DNA from 3 places in the Kitasatospora sp. NPDC088391 genome. Region 1 is predicted to be linked to each of the others. Evidence: riboswitches for the same ligand, from Rfam matches in the RefSeq annotation. Region 1 holds a riboswitch; each other region holds the start of a gene.
What was found. A riboswitch is a leader RNA that binds a small molecule or an ion and turns the genes downstream of it on or off. The one in region 1 is predicted to bind cyclic di-AMP.
Positions count from the first base shown of each region.

Region 2: another riboswitch for cyclic di-AMP. It lies ahead of ACIQBJ_RS17200 (NlpC/P60 family protein); the one in region 1 lies ahead of ACIQBJ_RS00315 (transglycosylase family protein).
Region 3: another riboswitch for cyclic di-AMP. It lies ahead of ACIQBJ_RS19205 (transglycosylase family protein); the one in region 1 lies ahead of ACIQBJ_RS00315 (transglycosylase family protein).

Region 1 is NZ_JBIVNB010000001.1:71,499-78,218, reverse strand. It holds gene ACIQBJ_RS00330 (hypothetical protein) at 1-629, shown strand, start outside; gene ACIQBJ_RS00325 (3-hydroxyacyl-CoA dehydrogenase family protein) at 677-1,567, shown strand; gene ACIQBJ_RS00320 (CapA family protein) at 1,650-2,762, shown strand; gene ACIQBJ_RS00315 (transglycosylase family protein) at 2,785-3,975, opposite strand; cyclic di-AMP (ydaO/yuaA leader) riboswitch at 3,979-4,147, opposite strand; gene ACIQBJ_RS00310 (Uma2 family endonuclease) at 4,428-4,994, shown strand; gene ACIQBJ_RS00305 (hypothetical protein) at 5,162-5,908, shown strand; gene ACIQBJ_RS00300 (hypothetical protein) at 5,930-6,268, opposite strand; gene ACIQBJ_RS00295 (MFS transporter) at 6,579-6,720, shown strand, end outside.
Region 2 is NZ_JBIVNB010000005.1:136,521-143,240, forward strand. It holds gene ACIQBJ_RS17195 (NlpC/P60 family protein) at 117-1,154, shown strand; cyclic di-AMP (ydaO/yuaA leader) riboswitch at 1,529-1,691, shown strand; gene ACIQBJ_RS17200 (NlpC/P60 family protein) at 1,702-2,763, shown strand; gene ACIQBJ_RS17205 (NlpC/P60 family protein) at 2,975-4,036, shown strand; gene ACIQBJ_RS17210 (hypothetical protein) at 4,204-5,319, shown strand; gene ACIQBJ_RS17215 (carbohydrate kinase family protein) at 5,349-6,251, opposite strand; gene ACIQBJ_RS17220 (glycosyltransferase 87 family protein) at 6,330-6,720, opposite strand, start outside.
Region 3 is NZ_JBIVNB010000005.1:584,448-591,167, forward strand. It holds gene ACIQBJ_RS19195 (AMP-dependent synthetase/ligase) at 1-629, opposite strand, end outside; gene ACIQBJ_RS19200 (hypothetical protein) at 764-952, opposite strand; gene ACIQBJ_RS19205 (transglycosylase family protein) at 1,118-2,350, opposite strand; cyclic di-AMP (ydaO/yuaA leader) riboswitch at 2,356-2,529, opposite strand; gene ACIQBJ_RS19210 (hypothetical protein) at 3,111-5,240, shown strand; gene ACIQBJ_RS19215 (hypothetical protein) at 5,421-6,314, opposite strand; gene ACIQBJ_RS19220 (DUF397 domain-containing protein) at 6,664-6,720, shown strand, end outside.

The DNA of each region.
Region 1 (6,720 bases):
TCGCCACCGGCGGCGCCGGCAGCCTGTACTGGTGCGACCGCGAGGGCCACCGGATCAGCCGGGTGGGCACCGACGGCAGCGGTCCGACCGACCTCGTGGTCACGCCCGCCGCCGAGGGGATCATGGGGGAATGCGTCGGCATCGCCGTCGACCCGGCCCGCGGCCACCTGTACTGGAACCAGAAGGGCCCCGCCAAGGGCAGCCGGGGGCGCATCTTGCGGGCCGCCCTGGAGATCCCCGCCGGGCAGAGCGCCGAGCACCGCACCGACGTCGAGGTGCTCTGGGACCACCTGCCCGAACCGATCGACCTGCACCTCGACGGCGACACCCTCTACTGGACCGACCGGGGCGCCGCCCCCGACGGCAACACGCTCAACCGCGCACCGCTGCCCGGCCCCGGCGCCCCCGGCACGCCCCCGCAGATCCTGGCGGCCGGCTTCGCCGAGGCGATCGGCCTCGCCGAGGCGATCGGCCTCGCCGTCGACAGTGCCGCCGGCCTCGCCTACGTCGCGGACCTGGGCGGGCACATCCGCGAGGTCCCGCTCCCCGACGGCCCCGCGGCCGGCCGGGCCCCGCGCGAGGTCGTCGCGCTCGGCGTCCCGCTGACCGGCCTGTGCCTGCTCCCGTGACCACCCGCCCGTCCCCGCCCCGCACCCCCGGAAGGAAACGCGCCGCCATGGCCTTCACCCTCCCCGCCGGCATCGAGTCCCGCCCCGTCACCGTGATCGGCGCGGGCACCCTCGGACGCCGGATCGCCCTGATGTTCGCCACCCGCGGCGGCGAAGTCCGGATCTTCGACCCGAGCCGCGCCGCCGCCGAACAGGCCGTCGCCTACGTCGCCGAGCACATCGCCGAGGTCGCCGCCACCGTCGAGGGCGGCCGACCCGGCACCGCCGCGGCCCACGACGACCAGGCCGCCGCCGTGGCCGACGCCTGGCTGGTCGTGGAGGCTGTCCCGGAGCACCTCGACCTGAAGAATCGGGTCTTCGCCGACCTCGACCGGCAGGCGGAACCCGACGCGATCCTGGCCAGCAACTCCTCCTCGTACCCGACCAGCCAGTTCGTCGACGGCGTCACCCACGTCGAACGCGTCGTCAACATGCACTTCTACATGCCGCCGCAGCAGAACGCCGTCGACCTGATGTCCGACGGGAGGACCGACCCCGCGGTGCTGGCCTTCCTGGAGGAGGAACTGCCCAAGTACGGCGTCTTCCCGTTCGAGGCCCGCAAGGAGTCGACCGGCTTCATCTTCAACCGCATCTGGGCCGCCATCAAGCGCGAGGCCCTGGCAGTGGTCGCCGAAGGCGTCTCCACCCCGCAGGACGTCGATCGGATGTGGCAGATCAACATGGGCCTGAAGGCTGGCCCGTTCCGGATGATGGACCAGGTCGGCCTCGACGTCGCGCTCGACATCGAGAACCACTACGCCGCCGAGAACCCGCACCTCCCCGAGGGGCCGCGCGAACTGCTCCGGAGCTACGTCGACGCCGGACACCTCGGCGTCAAGACCGGCCGCGGCTTCTACGACGACTACTCCGCCCCCGCCTCCACCTCCGCCCCCGCGTAGCCGGAGCGGCGGCAGCCCGGTCGTGGGGGTCGTTCGGTGGCGGGGTTAGAGTGCTGCGTCACCGAACCACCGGGGGATCACCGTGCGTCGCGCACCCGTCGGCACCGCCGTCACCGCCCTGCTGCTCGCTGCCGCCGCCACCGGCTGCACCGGATCGGCGCCCGCCGGGGACGCGGCCGCGCCCGCGGCCACGGCCGCCGGGACCTCGGCACCGCCGGTGCCGTCCGTGCCGCCGGCACCGCCCGTGCCGGACGGCAGCATCACCGTCGCCTTCGCCGGGGACGTCCACTTCGAGGGACGCTCGGCCGCCCGGCTCTCCGCGCCCGCCGCCGAGACCGCGCTCGGTCCGATCGCCGCGACGCTGTCCGCCGCCGACCTCGCCGTGCTCAACCTGGAGAGCGCGATCACCGCCCGGGGCAAGCCCGAACCCAAGCTGTACAACTTCCGGACCGGCCCCGAGGCGCTGACCGCCCTCAAGGACGCCGGCGTCGACGTGGTCTCGCAGGCCAACAACCACGCCGTCGACTACGGCCCCGACGGCCTCGCCGACACCCTCGCCGCCAAGGCCGCCGCCCCGCTCGCGGTGATCGGCATCGGCAAGGACGCCAAGGAGGCGTACGCGCCGTACGTCACCACGGTGCGCGGCGTGAAGGTCGCGGTGCTGGCGGCCAGCCAGATCGAGGACCTCACCAACCAGAAGTGGCGGGCCGGCGACCGCAAGCCCGGCATCGCCTCCGCCCTCGACGAGGCCGCACTGGTGCGCGCCGTCACCGCCGCCAAGGCCCAGGCCCCGGTGGTCCTCGTCTACCTGCACTGGGGCGACGAGGGCAAGACCTGCCCGACCGCCGCCCAGACCAGGATCGCCAAGAAGGTCGCCGCCGCCGGCGCGACCGCCGTGGTCGGCACCCACGCCCACACCATGCTCGGCTCCGGCATGCTCGGGAACACCTACGTGGCGTACGGCTACGGCAACTTCCTCTGGTACGGCACCTCCGACTACACCGCCTCCGACGAGACCGGCGTCGCCACCCTCACCGTCACCCGCGAGGGCAAGGTCACCGGCGAGACCTTCACCCCCGCGCACATCGACGGCCGGGGCGTCCCCGTCCCGCAGACCGGGGACGCGGCGAAGGCCGCCCTGCAACGGCGGGACGGCCTGCGCGGCTGCACCGGACTGGCCGCCGTCCCCGGGTGACGGCGGCCGGTCCGCGAGGGCGTCAGCCCAGCTTCAGCACCTGGCCGGGCTTGATCAGGTCCGGGTCCTCGCCCACCAGCTGCTGGTTGGTCCGGTAGAGCTCGGACCAGCCGCCGTCCACCTGGTGGCTCTTGGCGATCCCGATCAGGGTGTCGCCCGGGCCCACCGTGTACGGCGCGGCGGGCGCGGGGGCGGTGCTCGGCTGCGCCGCGGCCTCCGCCGGGGCGGGGGCCGCGGGCTGGGACTGGGCCGGGGCCGCCGGGGCGGTGCTCGCCGGGGCGGCGGCCCCGGCGTCCGGGGACGGGGTGCCGGACGGCGCGTCGGACGGTGCGGCCGGGGTGCCGCCGTTCCCGGGGGCGTCCGTGCTCGGGGCCGTCGGGCTCGGCGTACCGGTCGGGTCGGTCGGGGCCACCGGCAGGCCGGGGAGCGCCGGGGCGCTCGGGTCGGCCGGGACGGTGGGGGAGACCGGCGCGGTCGGCGTGCCGGTCGGGTCGGTCGGGTCGGTCGGGGCCACCGGGGTGACCGGGGCGACCGGGACGATCGGCGACGGCGTGGCGGAGGGCGCGACCGGCTGAGGGTGCGTCAGCTGCATGTAGCGCTCGTACAGGCTCTGGTGGCCGGTCCAGAACCAGCCGCCGTTCTTCTCGTACCAGTACACCTTGTACACCGGGTCGTAGCCCGGCAGGCCGGAGAAGACCGGCGCGCCCGCCTTGCCCGGCACCGTGCCGTCCGCGGCCGTGTTCACGGCGGCGGCACCCCGGGCCCCGCGCAGCGAACCCGTCTCGTCCGCCGAGTCGTTGTCGTCCACCACGCCCGGCGCGGAGACCACGTCCAGGCCCGCGCCGTCGGCGCAGGCCGACCAGGGCGACGGGCCCTCGGTGGCGAGGATGCGCTCGGCGACGGCGATCTGCTGGCTGCGGCTGGCCGTGCTCGGCAGCGGCGCGTAGGACGTGCCGCCGTAGTCGGCCCAGCGCTGCGCGTTGATCTGGAGGCCGCCGTACAGGCCGTTGCCCTGGTCCGCGCCCCAGTTGCCGCCGCTTTCGCAGTCGGCGACCCGGTCCCAGACCGCGCTGGGCGCGGCGTGCGCGCCGGTGGCCGCGAGCAGCGGCAGGGCGATGCCGATACCGGCCACGCCGGCCGCGGCGATCGCGCGCTCGGCCGCCTTCTCCGCCTGGCTCTGCCGGCGGTGGCGCCCCGAACCCGTGAAGAGCATGCGAGATCCTCTCCGTACGCCTGCGAGGTGAGCTGTCGGGTTCGGACCGGGAGGGAGGTCCGGCCGCCGCGCGCCGGACGGAACCGGTGCGGACGACTTCACCCCGAGCCGCGGGGACGGCAACAAACCTGGTTCCCCCACCCCTGTCCAAGGGTTGTGGTGGTCGACCCGGCAGCACGGTGGACAGGGCTCGGCGTGTCCGCGCGCGGGGCCCGACGGTGCGGGCTGGGAGGAACCCTATTCACTCGAACGCGTCAATCACAAGCGCGTCGCGCTGACATCACGCAACCGTCACGCCCTGGCCCGGCCGGTGTGTGAACGACCTGTTGACGCCTCGTCGGCACGGAGCCGCGCCACGGGTCCGACCCGAAACGGTGAACTTCCCGGACGGCGTGACCGGGGCCGACGGCCGGGGAAGAGAATCGGAGGGAGCGGAGCAGCGGAGGTGCGCGATGAGTGCGGCAGCCCACGTCCCCCGGGACTACCACGTCGCCGACCCGGAGCAGGCCCTGAAGTACGCGGTCCAGCACGTCGCCTGGGACCGTACGGAGCTCGTCGAGGGGGTCATCACCCCTGTGTCGGTGTCCTGGGCGCGCGGGAGCGCCGTCGAGGCGGTGCGTCGGCAGATCGCGCCGCGGCTGGAGGAGTTGGGGCTGGTCTCCGGTTCGGGGAACCTCGACCTGCCCGGGAGTGAGAACTGGTTCATTCCCGATCTGGCGGTGGTTCCGGCCGAGTTGGCGGCGAAGACCGAAGGGGCACTCCTGCCGGACCAGACTCTGCTGGTGGTCGAGGTCACCTCGCCGTCGAACGGGGAGACCGACCGGACGGTCAAGCGGCGGCGGTACGGCCAGTACGGAGCACCGGTCTACCTGCTGGTGGATCGCCAGTTGCGGGAGTGCACCGTCTTCTCCGGGCCCGGGCGGCTGGGGTACGAGGAGGTCGACGGGCCGCATCCGTTCGGGCGGGGTGTCCGGTTGCCCGCGCCGTTCGACCTGGAGATCGACACCGGCCGGTTCTGAGGTGCGGGGCTCAGGTGGTCGTGCCGGCGTCGGTGGGTTCGCGGGACGCGGTGGGGCTGGGCGCGGCCGTCGGACAACCAGGTCGGAGCTGGTGCGGTGGACGATTTCGGCGTGCTGGCAGACTTGCGCACTCGACGGTTGTACGAACTGTGGAGGTTGTTGTGCGCGTGGTGAGACCGCCGGCCGTGATCGTGCTGGTCGGGATCGGGCTGTCGGGCCTGACGGCCTGCGGGTCCGGAGGGAAGCCGGACAAGAGCGCTGCCCCGGCGGCCCCGGCGTCCGCCGCGGTCGCGCTGCAGGACCTGTCGGCGGGGGAGATCGTGGCCCGGACGCGGGCCGCCGGTGAGCAGTTGATGAGCACGACGTACACGGTTTCCATGCCGGGGCACCCCGAGGGTGCGCTCACCGGTACGTTCGCCGGGGACAGCGCCCGGGGCTGCGCGGGTAGTTACCGCAGCGAGGGCAAGGGCTCGGCAGAGATCCTCCGGGCCGGTGCGGAGGTGTGGCTGAAGCCCGACGCGGACCTGGTGAAGGCGGCCCCGCAGACCGCCCCCGCGGCGGCGGCCGGCAAGTGGCTCCGGCTCCCGGCGGACAACTACAACAACCCCAAGAGCTTCGTCTCCTTCTGCGACCTCGGCATGGCGGTCCAGAAGCAGGTCGGCCTGAACACCGACGGCACCGCCGGCCGGGACCTCGCCAAGGCGGGCACCCGGCAGGTCGGCGGGGTCGCGGCCGTCCTCGTGACGATGACCGACGAGGACGGCACACCGGTGACGTACGCCATCGCTGCCGAGGGCAGCCCGCGGGTGCTGTCCGCGGACAGCGGGGCGGGGCGGATGGTGCTCACCTTCACCGGCTTCGACCAGAAGGTCGAAGCCGCCGCGCCGCCCGCGGACCAGGTCTTCAAGGGCTGACCGGGGGGCGCGCGCCCGTGGTCAGGGGCGGCGGCTGTTGCGGCGGACCAGCCAGATCACCAGGGCGACCACCGCGACGACCACGACCACCAGGAGGATCAGGCCGATCAGGCCGCCCTTGGACTTCTTCTTCTTTTTCTTGTCCTTGCTCTTGGCGAGGTGGACCGGGGCCTGCTCCCGCTGCCCGGTGCTGCCCTGGGCCTGGGCGCCCGCCGCCGGGGCCTGCTGGCCGGTGCCGGCGGCGACCGCGGCCGTGACCGTGGTGGGGCGCGCTGCGGCCGCGGCCGGGCCGGCGGCCAGGGCGGTGGTGCCGCCCGCCAGGGTCAGGGCGAGCAGTACTGCGGCCAGACGTGTTCTCATCGGTTCGACCCCGTTCCCGCCGGCCCACGCGGCCCGCGACCGGTTCACTGTGACAGCGGTCGGATGCCCCGGGACAGGGGAAGGATGCCGTCCGTTCCCGGACTGTGACGGTGTAACGGGAGTGCGCCGAGGGCGCGACGGTGCCGTGCGCCGACGGTGCGTCAGACCGCTCGGGGGGAAGGGCGACCGGCCCGCGGGGCCGCCGGAAAACGGGCATTGACGGCGTTGCGGATAAATCACGCGACAAGGGGTGGTCGGAGCTTCTAGCATCGCGGTGCTCGATGTGACCAGTGGTGTACGGAGGTTGTCCATGGCTGGGCTGGTGCCGGAGGTGCTCCGGGCCGAGCGGCAGTTCGCCCGGCTGTTCGTCGGGCAGTCGTTGTCGGTGCTCGGCGACCGGGTGACGTTCGTCGCGCTGCCGTTCGCGGTGGTGTCGATCGGCGGCTCGGCCG
Region 2 (6,720 bases), on a different contig from region 1:
TCCGGGACCGTTCCGGGAGTGGACGCGGGAGAGGGACTTCACTAGGGTCTGGCGTCAAACCTATATTCCGGACTATCACTCCCCCGGGTGAGTCCAGCAGGAAGAAGGAGCCTCCCTTGGCCTCCCACCGCCGTCCCAAGCAGCCGAGCCGTGCGCGGGTCTCCGTGCTCACCGCTGCCGCCGCGACCGCGGTCGCCCTGTCGGCCCAGGTGAGTGCGCACGCCGCGCCCGCGCAGCCGAGCAAGGACGAGGTCAAGGCGCAGGTCGACAAGCTGCTGGACGAGCAGGAGCAGGCCGCCGAGAAGTACAACGGCGCCAAGGACCGGGCCGACCAGCTGCGCAAGCAGGCCGACCAGCTGCAGGACCAGGTGGCCCGCAGCCAGGAGCAGCTGACCGAACTGGCCTCCGGGCTGGCGGCGGTGGCGGGGGACCAGTACCGGCAGGGCGGCGTCGACCCGTCGATGCAGCTGATGCTCTCCTCCGACCCGGACAAGTACCTCACCCAGGCCGCCTCCTTCGACCAGGCCGCCAGCACCCAGGCCGAGACGCTGAAGTCGCTCAAGGACCAGCAGCGCCGCCTGGACCAGCAGAAGGAGGAGGCCGCCCAGGTCCTGCACGAGCTGGACGGCCAGACCCAGGCGCTGAACGACGCCAAGAAGGACGTCCAGACCAAGCTGCAGGAGGCGCAGAAGCTGCTCAACCAGCTCTCCGCCGCCGACCGCGCGGCCATCCTGCGCGGCACCGACGGCGCGGCCTCGCGCGGCACCACCCGGATCGACCCCTCCACCCTCCCGCCGGCCAGCGGCTACGCCGCGACCGCGGTGGCGGCGGCGCTCAGCAAGCAGGGCGCGGCGTACGTGTGGGGCGCCACCGGCCCGAGCACCTTCGACTGCTCCGGCCTGATGGTGTGGGCGTACAAGCAGGCCGGCGTCGGCCTGCCGCGTACCTCGCAGGCGCAGGGCAGCTACGGCACCAACGTGGGCAAGGACTGGTCCAACGCGCTCCCCGGCGACCTGGTCATCTACTACGGCGACCAGCACCACGTCGGCATGTACATCGGCAACGGCATGGTGGTGCACGCCCCGCACACCGGCGACGTGGTGAAGGTGATGAAGGTCGACGCGATGCCGATCTCCACCATCCGCCGGGTCTGACCCGGACGGGTCCGGTCCTGACGGTCCGAAGAATCGGACATATGCCCCCAGGGGGCGACAATTGACGCGATGTGACACGCCCGGGCGGTCGAGATCCTGCTGTGATCTGCGACACGCCCGGCGTCGCGTTTCCGGGCCGAATCGCGGAATGGATCACGCGCTGGGTAACTTTGTGATCACGGTCGGTCATATTCTCAAAAGAATTTGATACAGAATCAGATTTTTTTCCGACAAGGATTTGAACGGATCACGGATCGGTTACTAGGGTCTTACCTCGACCACCGCAGAGTCGATCGCCCAAGGGGGGCGGCGGCGGAGGTCGCCGCCGAGTCCGTGACGCAGCGGGCAGACCGTCAACACCGGGTCTGCCGACGGGGATACCCCAGCCGGGGTGCTGTCGAACGGAGCCGGGGAACCACGTTCCCCCGGGGTGAATCGGTGCCAGGTCCGGCCGCCTCGGCGGGCGGTGAGGCATCGTAGGGCTTCTTCCGGCCCGAACCCGTCAGCTCACCCGGTAGGCGGTGTGAGGAAGAAGGAGTCCGCCTTCGTGGCGTCCCATCGTCGTCCCAAGCCCGCCAGTCGTACCCGGGTCTCGATTCTCACCGCCGCCGCGGCCACCGCGGTGGCGCTCTCCGCCCAGGGCGGGGCGCACGCCGACCCGGCGCCGACCAAGGACCAGGTCAAGCAGCAGGTCGACCAGCTCAACGAGCAGGCCGAGGTCAAGACCGAGAGCTACAACGGCGCGGTCGAGAAGCAGCAGGAACTGCAGAAGCAGGTCGGGCAGTTGCAGGACCAGCTGGCCCGCCAGCAGGACCAGGTCACCACCGTCCAGCAGAGCCTGGCCGGGATCGCGGGCGAGCAGTACCGGACCGGCAACGTCTCGCAGACCATGCAGCTGATGCTCTCCAGCACCCCCGACGCCTTCCTCGGGCAGGCCGGCACGCTGAACGCCGTCGGCTCCACCCAGGCGGACCTGCTGAAGAGCTTCAAGGCCGAGCAGGCCAAGCTCGACACCCAGCGCAAGGAGGCGGAGTCCAAGCTCGCCGAGCTGGACACCACCACCAAGGCGCTGAAGGCCGACAAGGACGACATCCAGGCCAAGCTCGCCCAGGCCCGCGACCTGCTCAACACGCTCACCCAGAAGGAGCGCGACGACCTCGCGGCCGCCGAGGCCAAGGCCGCCTCCGACTCCCGGACGCAGGCCGAGCGGGCCTCCCGGGACACCGCCCGCCCGGACCTGAACACCCCCGCGCCCAGCGGCTTCTCCGGCAACGCGCTCGGCGCGGCGACCTCGAAGCTCGGCAGCTGGTACTCGTACGGCGCCACCGGCCCGACCACCTTCGACTGCTCCGGCCTGATGCAGTGGGCCTACGCGCAGGCCGGCGTGTCGATCCCGCGCACCTCGCAGGCCCAGGCGAGCGCGGGCACCAACATCGGCAGCAACATCGCCGACGCCCGTCCGGGCGACCTGATCATCTACTACGGCGACATGCACCACGTCGGCATGTACGCCGGCAACAACCAGATCGTGCACGCGCCGCACACCGGCGCGCAGGTCCGCTACGAGTCGGCCACCTCGATGCCGATCAACCGGATCGTCCGGATCTGACGGTCCGTCCGAGGCGCTCGGCCCGGTACCCCGCACGGGGTGCCGGGCCGCTCTCGTTCGGATGTCCGATTCGCGGTCAAATATTCGGTGCTGTCGGGGTTTGGACTGGATCGACCTGACTCGCTAACCTCTGCCCCCGGGCCCCCGCGAGGACGGCCGCCCGATCCACGGGCGGCGGCGGAGGCCGGCCGCAGGAACGGAGTCGTCGCGCGTGTCCGTGCATCGTCGCCCCCCACTGCCCGGTGTCCAGCGCCTCGCCCGCGCCCTGGCGCTGACCGCCGCCGCGACCGGGGCGCTCGGCCTCACCGTCGGCGCGGCGACCGCCGCCCCGCTCGCCCCGGCCGACCCGCCGGGCCGCAGCGAGGTCAAGACCCAGGTCGACCAGCTCTACGAGGAGGCCGAACGGTCCTCCGAGACGTACAACGCCGCGCAGGAGCAGCTCAAGCGCCTGCAGTCGGAGGCCGGCTCGCTGCAGAACCAGGTCGCCGCCGGGCAGGACGAGCTGAACCGGATGCGCGGCGACCTGGCCGCCGTCGCCGCCGCCCAGTACCGGGCCCAGGGCCTCGACCCCTCGGTGCGGCTGATGCTCGACAACGACCCCGCCGCCTACCTGGCCGGGGCCCGCTCGCTCGACCAGGCCACCGCCCGGCAGGACGACGCGCTGCACGAACTCGCCGACCGGCAGCGCCGGTTGGACCAGCGCCGGCAGGAGACCACGGCCAAGCTGGCCGAGCTGGAGGGCGTCCGGCAGCACCTGGCCGCCGCCAAGGACGAAGTCCGGGACCGGCTCGGCAAGGCGCAGCGGCTGCTCAACAGCCTGGCCCCCGCCGAGCGGGTCCGGATGGCCGCCGACGACGCCCGGGAGGCCGAGCAGCGCGCCACCCGGGGCACCGACCGGCTCGACCTCGGCGACCAGCCGCCCTCCTCCGACCGGGCCGCCGCCGCGCTGCGGGCCGCCATCTCCAAGATCGGCTCGCCGTACGTCTACGGATCGACCGGCCCCGGTACCTTCGACTGCTCCGGTCTGATGTACTGGGCGTGGCGGCAGGCCGGAGTGACCCTGCCGCGGACCTCGCAGGAACAGGCCTCGGCCGGCCGGCGGGTGAGCCTCGCCGAAGCCCGGCCCGGAGACCTGGTGATCTTCTACAGCGACAGGCACCACGTCGGCATGTACGCCGGCGGGGGCGTCGTCGTGCACGCGCCCTACCCCGGCGCCCGGGTCCGCTACGAGAGCGTGGGCGCGATGCCGGTCAGCTCGGTGGTGCGGGTCTGAGCCTCACCGAGGAACCCCTGGTCACCGACCTGCCGCCGAGGGCGCCGCGGGTCGGTGCTCCGCTGTCCCGGCGGGCCGCCCTGCTGCTGGCCGCGGGCGGCGCGGCCCAGCTCTCGCTGCCCGGCGCCGCGCCGTCCCGGGCCCCCGCCGCGGTCCTCCCGCCCGCGGTGGCGGCCCCGAGCGGCGTCCGCGAGGAGGTGGTCCGGGTGCTGGCGGCCCGCGCCGCCGCCGTCCTCGGCCGGGACGCGGCCGGCCTGGCGGCGGTCGCCGCGGCCGGGGCCGAGGAGGCCGACCGGGACCTGCTCGCCCGCACCGCCGGGCTGCGGCTCACCGGGTACACCCTGAAGCCCGGCTCCTTCGCCGAGCCGGCCCCGGGGGCCGCGGAGCTGACCGTGCCCGCCGAGCTGGGCTACCGGATCGAGGGCGTCGACGAGTACCCGGCCCTGCTGGAGCGGCGGGTCCGGCTGGTCCGCGAGCCGGCCGGCTGGCGGGTGGCGGGCGAGACGCCCGCCGGTGCCGCCGCCCCCTGGGACCTCGGCACGGTGCGGGCCGTGGACGGGCGGTACAGCCTGGTGCTCGGCCTCGGCGAGGAGGCCGAACTGGCCGCGCTCGCCGACCTCGCGGACCACGCCGCCCCGACCGTCCGGGAGGTCTGGGGCGACTGGAGCCCGTCCCGGCTGCTGCTCGAACTCCCGCTCACCGAGCAGCAGTTCGCCACCCGGATGGACGTCTCCGCGGACGCCTACCAGGGCATAGCCGCGGTCACCCTGGCGGTCGGCGGCGCCCCCGTGCACACCCCCGCCGACCGGATCGTGGTCAACCCCGACGCCTACCGGCAGCTCAGCGAACTCGGCCGCCGGGTGGTGGTGACCCACGAGGCCACCCACGTCGCCACCCGGGCCGACACCAAGCCCTGGACCCCGCTCTGGCTCTCCGAGGGCGTCGCCGACTACACCGGCTACCAGGGCACCGGCCGGACCCTGCGGCAGATCGCCCCCGAACTCGCCAAGGACGTGCAGGCCGGGCGGATGCCCGCCGAACTCCCCGCCGACACGGCCTTCGCGGCCGGCTCGGCCGGCATCGCCCAGGCCTACGAGCTCGCCTGGCTGGCCTGCGACCTGATCGCCCGCCGCTGGGGCCAGGACCGGCTGGTCGCCCTCTACCGGACGGTCGGGCAGTTCGGCGCCGGCGGCCTGGACCGCGCGATGCGGGCCCAGCTCGGGACCGGCACCGCCGAGTTCACCAAGGACTGGATCACCGAGGTGGCCCGGCTGAAGAGCTGAGGGGCCGACGGGTGCTCGCCGGGAGCCGGTCAGCCGCGCAGCGCGGCGTCCAGGCCCGCCGCGCCCAGGAACGCGGTGTGGGTGCCCGCCGTGGTGCAGGCGAAGGCCCCGGCGACCGCGCCCGCCCGCATGCACTCCTCGGCCGGGCGGCCCGCCAGCCGCTGCCGCAGGAAGCCCGCGACGAAGGAGTCGCCCGCGCCGTTGCTGTCCACGACCGGCGCGCCCGGGTCGACGGCCGGGAAGTGACGGGGCGCGGCGTCCGCCCGGGTCAGCAGGAAGGAGCCGTGCGCGCCCGCGGTGGCCACCACCAGCTCGGCCCGGCCCTGTTCCAGCACCGCGCGCATCACCGCCTCCGGGCGGTTGTCCAGGCGCGCCGCGGAGAGGAAGACCACGTCCGAGCGGAGCGCGTAGTACCGGTGGTGCTCGTCGGCGCCGTTCCAGGCGTGCAGGTCGGTGGAGCTGGTGCGGCCGAGGCGCTCGATGTCCGGGTACATCTCCCGGTTGACGTTGGTGATCGACAGGTGGACGTGCGCCGAGCGCTCCAGCAGCGGCAGCCAGAACGCGCGCGGCAGCCGGGCGTCCGCCGGGTGCCGGCCGTCGTAGAAGGAGAACCGCAGGCCGTCCCGGTCGACCAGGTTGACGCTGCGCGGGGTGCCCGCGGGGGCGGGCAGGTGGCTGAAGTCCAGGCCGCGCCGGGCGTACTCGGCGAGCACCAGGGCGCCCTGCGGGTCATCGCCCAGGAAGTCGGCGAACTTGGTGCGCAGGCCCAGCGCGTGGCAGCCGAGGGCGACGCCGTTGCCGGTGTGCGCCGGGTAGTCCAGCACCGGGGGGACGCCCACCGAGTCGCGGCCCGCCGGGACCTCCAGCCGGTCCACCCGCACGATGGTGTCCACGCCGACGCCGCCGACGATCAGGATGTCGTAGTCGATCATCCGGCGATGGTGGCAGCGCGGAGCCCCTTGCTGCAAGGACTTTCAGAAACTTGCAGCAGGGGGCTCGGGGCGGCCCGGTCAGGCCCGGTCGGCCGGGGTCAGGTCGTCCAGCAGGTCCTGCTCGTAGGCGATGCCCGGCCGGACCGGGTACTGCGGCGTCACCTGGTCGGTCGGCAGCAGCACCGTGGTCAGCGACTCCCGGCGGCGGGTCGAGCGCCACAGCCGGTACCCCGACAGCACCGTGCTCACCACCAGCAGCACGTTGCGGGCCGTCAGCACCAGCACGCCGCCCAGCTCGCTCCGGTTCACCGCCCCGAACATGATCGGGAACTCCAGCGTGGTCAGCACCGCCGTCACCAGCACCAGCACCGCCACCGGGCGCTGGCTGGTGCCGCGCACCGTCAGGCAGACCGCCGCCAGGCCGACCACCCAGATCATGTACTGCGGGCTGATCACCCGGCTGGTCGCC
Region 3 (6,720 bases), on a different contig from region 1:
GCCTCGCTGTGCGGCCCCAGCCCGGCCCGGCGGCGCTCCAACTCGGCGGCGGGGACGGCCTTCCCGAGCTCGCCGAGCGCCCCGACCGCGTCCTCGTCCAGCCGCCACAGCGGCACCGTGCCGCCGGTCCGGGCGATCGCGACCGTCAGCACCTCGGCGGTGTCGGCGTCCTCCGCGACCGCCAGCACCGCCGCCGAGTCCCGGACGATCCACTCGGCCTGCTCGACCGAGGCGCTCGGGTAGACCGGCACCACGGCGGCGCCGGCCGCCCAGGCCGCGAAGTCCAGCAGCGTCCACTCGTACCTGGTCCGGGACATCAGCACCACCCGGTCGCCGGGCCGGACGCCCACCGCGACCAGCCCGCGGGCGGCCGCCGCGACCTCCTCGGCGAACTGCCGGGCCGTCAGGTGCTGCCAGGGGCCGCCGTCCTGACGCCGGGTCATCACCACGGTGTCCGGGGCCTGTTCGGCGTTGCGGAACGGCAGGTCGGCCAGGCTCCCGCGGGCGGGCGGCGGCACCAGCGGGCCGGTGCGGGCCTCGACCACCCGGCCGCCGGACCGTAAGACCTCGACGGGCGCCCGGTCGCGCAGCTGCTCGTCGCGCCCGGCGCGGGCGAGGGGGTGGGCCATGGCGGACTCCCTTGGGTGGGTGGGGTCCGCCCAGGGTAGGTACTCGCCAGTAAACTTACTAGACGGTAAGTTCCTTGACAGTTCAGGATCTTGCGCCGTAATGCGGGGCCGGCCGCGCCGGTGCGCCCCGGGGCTCAGCCCTCCTCGACGGGCGCGGCGGGGCCGGTGAAGCGCTCGCCCCGGTGCGGGTTCCCGGTGCCGGCCCGGGTGGCCAGGTAGTCGCGGACGATCAGCTCGACCGCGTCCTGCGGGCTGCTCGCGCCGACCCGCATCATCACCTCCAGCGCGAGGTCCGCGTCGAGGGAGATGGTCAGCTTCGCCATGGGTGCGCTCCGGGGTCGGGCCGCCGCCGGACGGGCTCGGGCCCGGCGGGTCGTCCGGCCGAGCATAGGCCGCTGCCCCCGGAGCCGACCAGGGTCTCCGGGGGCAGCGGTGCCACGGGGGGGTGCCGTGCGCCGACGAAGGGTCGGGCGCGGCCGGGCGAGGGGTCAGACGCGGCCGGCGAAGTCCGGCGCCCAGTTGGCGATCGTCTCGGTGCGGACGCCGGAGCGCGGGTTCGCGGCCTCGACGTACTTGCCGTCGCCCAGGTAGATCGCCACGTGGTAGACGCCCGAGTTGGAGCCGTTGTTGGACCAGAACAGCAGGTCGCCGGCCTGCAGGTTGTTCAGCGAGACCCGGGTCGCGTAGTCGGCCTGGTCGGCGGCGACCCGCGGCAGGCTGATGCCGGCCTGGCGGAACGCGGCCTGGGTCAGGCCCGAGCAGTCCCAGCCGCCGTTGCCGGTGCCGCCGTAGATGTAGGCCTGGCCGAGCTTGCCGAGCGCGAAGTCGATCGCCGCGGCCTTGGAGCCGGTCGCCTTGACGGCGGTGCCGGTGGACGCCTTGGTCTCCTGCGCGGCGGGCTTCGCCGCGGCGGAGGTGCCCGGGGCGGACTTGGCCCGGTTCCAGGACGAGGACGGGGACTTGGTGGCGGGCGCCGACTGCTGGGCCGGGGCCTCGGCGACGGCGACGTTGCCGAGGGCCAGCTGCTGGCCCGGGTAGATCATGTCCGGGCCCTCGGTGAGGACGGACCGGTTCAGGTCGTACAGCGCCTGCCAGCCGCCGTCCACGTGCTCGCGCTGGGCGATGGTGGACAGCCAGTCGCCGGCCTGCACCGTGTAGCTGCCGGCCGAGGCGCTCGCGGCCTGCTGCTGGGGCTGCTGCTGGGCCTGCGGCTTGCTCTGGGTCCGGGACTGCTGCCAGCCGGAACCCGACTTCGGAGTCTCGGACTTCGGGGCCTGCGGCTTCGCGGCGTCGCCCGAGGACTGGGTGCCCGAGGACTTGGTGCCGCTCGGGGCGGAGGCGTCGACCTGCGGGGCGCCGCCGCCCTTGGTCAGGCCGGCCTGGATCGAGCACACCGGCCAGGCGCCGGGGCCCTGCGAGGCGAGCACCTTCTCGGCGACGGTGATCTGCTGGTCCTTGGAGGCCAGGTCGGCGCGCGAGGCGTACGCGGTGCCGCCGAACTCGGACCAGGTGGAGGCGGTGAACTGCAGGCCGCCGTAGAAGCCGTTGCCGGTGTTGATCGACCAGTCGCCGCTGGACTCGCACTGCGCGACCTTGTCCCAGGTGGAGACGGAGGCGGCGGAGGCGGTGTTGGCGGTCAGGCAGGGAACGGTGAGGCCGATGCCGACCACACCGGTGGTCGCGATCAGGCGGCGGGCGCGCTTGGCACTGATGGGCAGCATGAAGAAGCGTTCCTCTCCCACGCCTGCGAGGTGAGCTGTCGGATTCGGGCCGGAGCAGCCCGGCCGCGCGGCACCCGCAGGTGCGCACGGCTTCACCCCTAGCCCCGGGCCGGTCCGTTGGACCGTCCCCGGGCGACCTACCTGGTTCCCCCGCCCCTGCCGCGGTGCGTTTCGCATGAGCCGACCCACCCGGCGGCAGGACTCGGCGTTCCGGGAGGGCTGGGTCCGTGTGTCCACGAACGTGGGCAGGAGATTAAGCAGGTGGAAAGGGAATTCGCAAATGCCTGTGACGACCGTCACGGCGCGCGGAATTCACGATCAAGGAATTCCCGCCGAACTCGCAGATCTGCGAAGGGAGCTGGCCGGGCGTCAGGCAATTGGTGATCTTGTGCCCGTTTTGGGTGATTATGAGAATCGGTGGGTCGATATTCGGTTTCGATGGGTTTTGCTCCGGCTGATTCGGGCACTTGGTTCGCTTTGTCCGGCCCGGGTGGTGCCACCGGGGCGGCCCGGCCGAGGACGTCCGAATTCCGCCCACCGCATTCCCACGCGCCCGAATGCGCCCCGGGCGCGCCCCGCCCGCGCCGCCGCCCGCCCGGCGCCGCCACCGCCCGGCCGCCCGGACCGGGGTGTCGAACGGGAGACTGACGGTACGTCAGGATGCTTAAGCGAAACGGAAGACGCCGCTTCCCGGCCGGGATTCTGCCTATGCTGCCCCCGGACGAGTCGGAGTTCCCAGCGCCCCGGGAGGGCGGCGATCGTGGACCAGCGCGACAACGAACAGCAGGCGCCCCGCCGGCACCGGCGGCCGGTGGTCGAGCGGCGGCGGATGCTCACCTGGCTGGCGGTCGGGGCGGTGACGGCGGTCGGCGGCGGGGCGGTGCTGCGGCAGTCGCTCGCCGGGGCCGACGAGACCGCCGCCGGCCGGCCCCACCCCGGCGGCCCGCCGACCGGCCACCAGCACGGCACCGCCGCCCCGCCGCCCGCCTCCGCGAGCCCGCAGCCCACCGAGCCGCCCCCGCCGGTCGACCAGGGCGGCCGCAAGTGGTCCGACGCCAAGGGCTGGGGCGGCAAGGTCCCGGCCCCGGGCAGCGCGGTGCGGATCACCGACAAGGTGCTGCTCGACACCGACGCCCGGGTCGGCTCGCTGCTGGTTGAGGCCACCGGCTCGCTGGTCTTCGCCAAGGACCGCTCGCTCACCCTGGCCAGCTCCGGCAACGTCGAGGTGCGCGGCACCCTGGCGCTCGCCCCCGACGACGCCCACGCCCACACCCTGCTCTTCCCGGACGTCGACGAACGCCGCTTCAAGGGCGGCGGCATGACGGTCGTCGACAGCGACACCGGCCTGTGGGTCACCGGCCGGGGCTACCTGCGGCTGGACGGCGCCCCCCGCACCGCCTGGGTCCGGGCCGCCGCCGACCTGCGGGCCGGCGACGTCACGCTGAAGCTCGCCGCCGCCCCGGACGGCTGGCAGCCCGGCGACGAACTCGCCGTCACCCCGACCGCCGCGCCCGACACCGACGGCTTCTCCACCTCCTACGACCTGGTGACGGTCCAGCGGGTGGACGGCACCACCGTCACGCTCACCGCCCCGCTCAAGTACGCCCACCCCCGGGTCGCGGTCGGCGGCGGCCCCGCCTTCGGCGCCGAGGTGCTCAACCTGACCCGCAACGTCCGGGTCGAGGGCACCGAGCAGGGCCGGGCGCACGTCCACCTCACCTCCAGCCGCCCCGCCGACGTCCGGCACACCGCGATCCGCTGGATGGGCCCGCGCGCCAACGGCAAGGACAGCTGGAACGGCAAGCCCGTCACCGAGCCGGTGCTCGGCCGCTACGGGCTGCACTTCCACATGCTGCTGGACAGCTCGCGCGGCACCGAGGTCGAGGGCGTGGTGGTCCGCGACACCGGCAGCCACGCCTTCGTGCCGCACGCCGCGCACGGCATCACCTTCCGCGGCTGCATCTCCCACCAGACCTGGGAGGACGCCTACTGGTGGGACGGGCCGATCGACACCCGCACCCCGCAGGGCCCGTCCAACGACATCGCCTACCAGGGCTGCGTCGCCTCCCGCACCGTTTACGAGCCCAACCCGCGCGGCTACCGGCTGACCGGCTTCAGCCTCGGCGCGGGCACCGGCTCCTCGGCCCGGGACTGCGTGGCCGTCGGCGTCCAGGGCGCCACCGGCGCCTCCGGCTACGAGTGGCCGGAGACCAGCGAGGGCGTCTGGACCTTCGAGAACTGCCTGGCCCACAACAACCTCGAGAACGGCATCTTCGTCTGGCTCAACGCCGAGCACCACCACACCGTCAGCCGCTTCGTGGCCTACCACAACGGGGGCTGGGGCATCGAGCACGGCGCCTACCTGAACGACTTCGACTACAGCGCCTCGGTGCTGCACGGCAACGCCGCCGGCGGCATCGCCGTGCACGCGCTCGGCCGCGACAAGGGCACCGTCTTCGACGGCTTCCTGATCGACGCCGCCGGCCAGTCCGACTACGCGGTGGCCACCCTCAAGCACCAGCTCGACGGCGAGGCCGTCACGCTCAGCCGCAGCCGGCTGACCGGCTACCGCAAGGCCGGGGTGGCGTTCCGGGCCACCGACGACGGCAAGCCCGACGACATCGCCGTGCTCGACTGCGAGTTCGCCGGCACCGGCCCCGAGGTGTGGCTCGACCCGGAGTCACCCGCCCCCAAGCAGATCCTGTTCCGCCAGGCCGGCCGGACGCAGACCGTCTCGCTCACCAAGGGCAGCGGCGGGCAGGGCCTGGCCGGCACCCCCTGGAACGCCGCCACCGCCCCCGCGGACGCGCCCGGCCCGCCGCGCCCGGTCGCACTGCCCGCGCTCGCCTTCACCGCCGCCGCGCCGCGCACCGGGCGGGTCACCGGCTGACGCCCGCCCGGGGGCCGTGCCGCCCGCGGGCCGCCGCGCCCCGTCCGGGCCTGTCCGGGCCTGTCCGAGCCTGTCCGAGCCCGTCCGGGCCCGTCCACGCCCCCGTTCCGGCCCCGGACAGCGCGACGGGCGGGGGCGCGTCGATGCGCGGCCCCCGCCCGCGGCGGTCCTGGTGCGGCGTCAGCGCGCCGCGTGCGCCCCCGGGGTGCGCGGTTCGGCGGCCGCCGCGGCGGCCTCCAACTGCTCCTGGGTCGGCTCCGGGAGCACGGACAGGTAGCTGGCGGCGATCAGCTGACCGACCGTCGGGTACGCGCCGATCGGGGCGGCGCTCGGGCAGCCGGTCTCCTCGGCGGCGGTGGCCAGCAGCTCCGGGTCGGCCTCCGGGCCGATCACCAGCGGGGCCAGCGCCGGGCGCTCGGCGCCCATCGCCTTCAGGTGCGCCACGGCCCCGGCCACCGAGCCCGGCACGTCCAGCGCGGCCGCGACCACCGGCACGGCCAGCCGGGAGGCCAGCAGCACGCCCGTCATCGCGGCGGCCTCGGCGGCCTCCTGGCCGCCCACCGTGGTCAGCACCACGCCGTCGGCGGCGGTGGCGATGGCGAACAGCCGGGCCCGGTCGGCCCGGGCCAGGTTCGCCTCGGACAGGCGCACGTGCACGGCCTCGGACAGCTTGGTGTGCGGGCCCAGCGGGTCCAGCACCCGGGCGCCGGTCTCCGCCGCGGCCTTGTGCAGCCCGGGCAGGAAGCCGTGCGGCCCCGGCACCAGCGGCTGCACGATCGGCGCGGCCAGGCCGGCCTCCGCGGCGGCGGCCAGCAGGCCGGCCACGGTCGGCGCGTCCTCGCCGCCCAGATAGGCGGCCGTCACCTCGATGCCCGGCTGCTCGCCGCGCACGACGGACAGCAGCTCGTCGACGATCGGACGGGTCTCCGGCCCGGCGACGGCCGGAACGGCCAGCACCAGGGCAGGCGAACCGGCCAAGACCTCGCGGCGCTCGGGAGCGCGGTGGCGCCCCCGCGCACGGGAGCCTGGGGTACGGACGGGCAGTGGCGCGCCCGGGATGGCTGCGGTGCTCATGGGCCAGATCGTAGGACATCGACCCCGGCCCCTTGCAGCCGGATGCCGGGAGCGGGCGGCTTTCCGCCAGGAAGTGACGGTCATCACAGTGCCGGTTGTGACTCCGGGTGAACCGCGTGATAAGGGGTGATGATCGACAAAGCGCTGACGAGCGTGTGCGGACGGTCATGGCGGGACTGGTGTTTCGTCCGGCTGTGTCCGCTTACGCCCCGTCAATTACGGTGCTGTGAAGGCTTGGTGTCGGCATCGGCACGTTCTTCTGCACGGGAAGTAGCCCATGCTGATGCACGTGCAGGCGGGCTATCATCACGTCAAGTGAGGCGATTCGCCAGGCTCTGGGGAGAAGACAATGCGTGAGGCGTACAACGGCATGGCGGCAGCGGACCTCGACGGGGTGGTCTGGCAG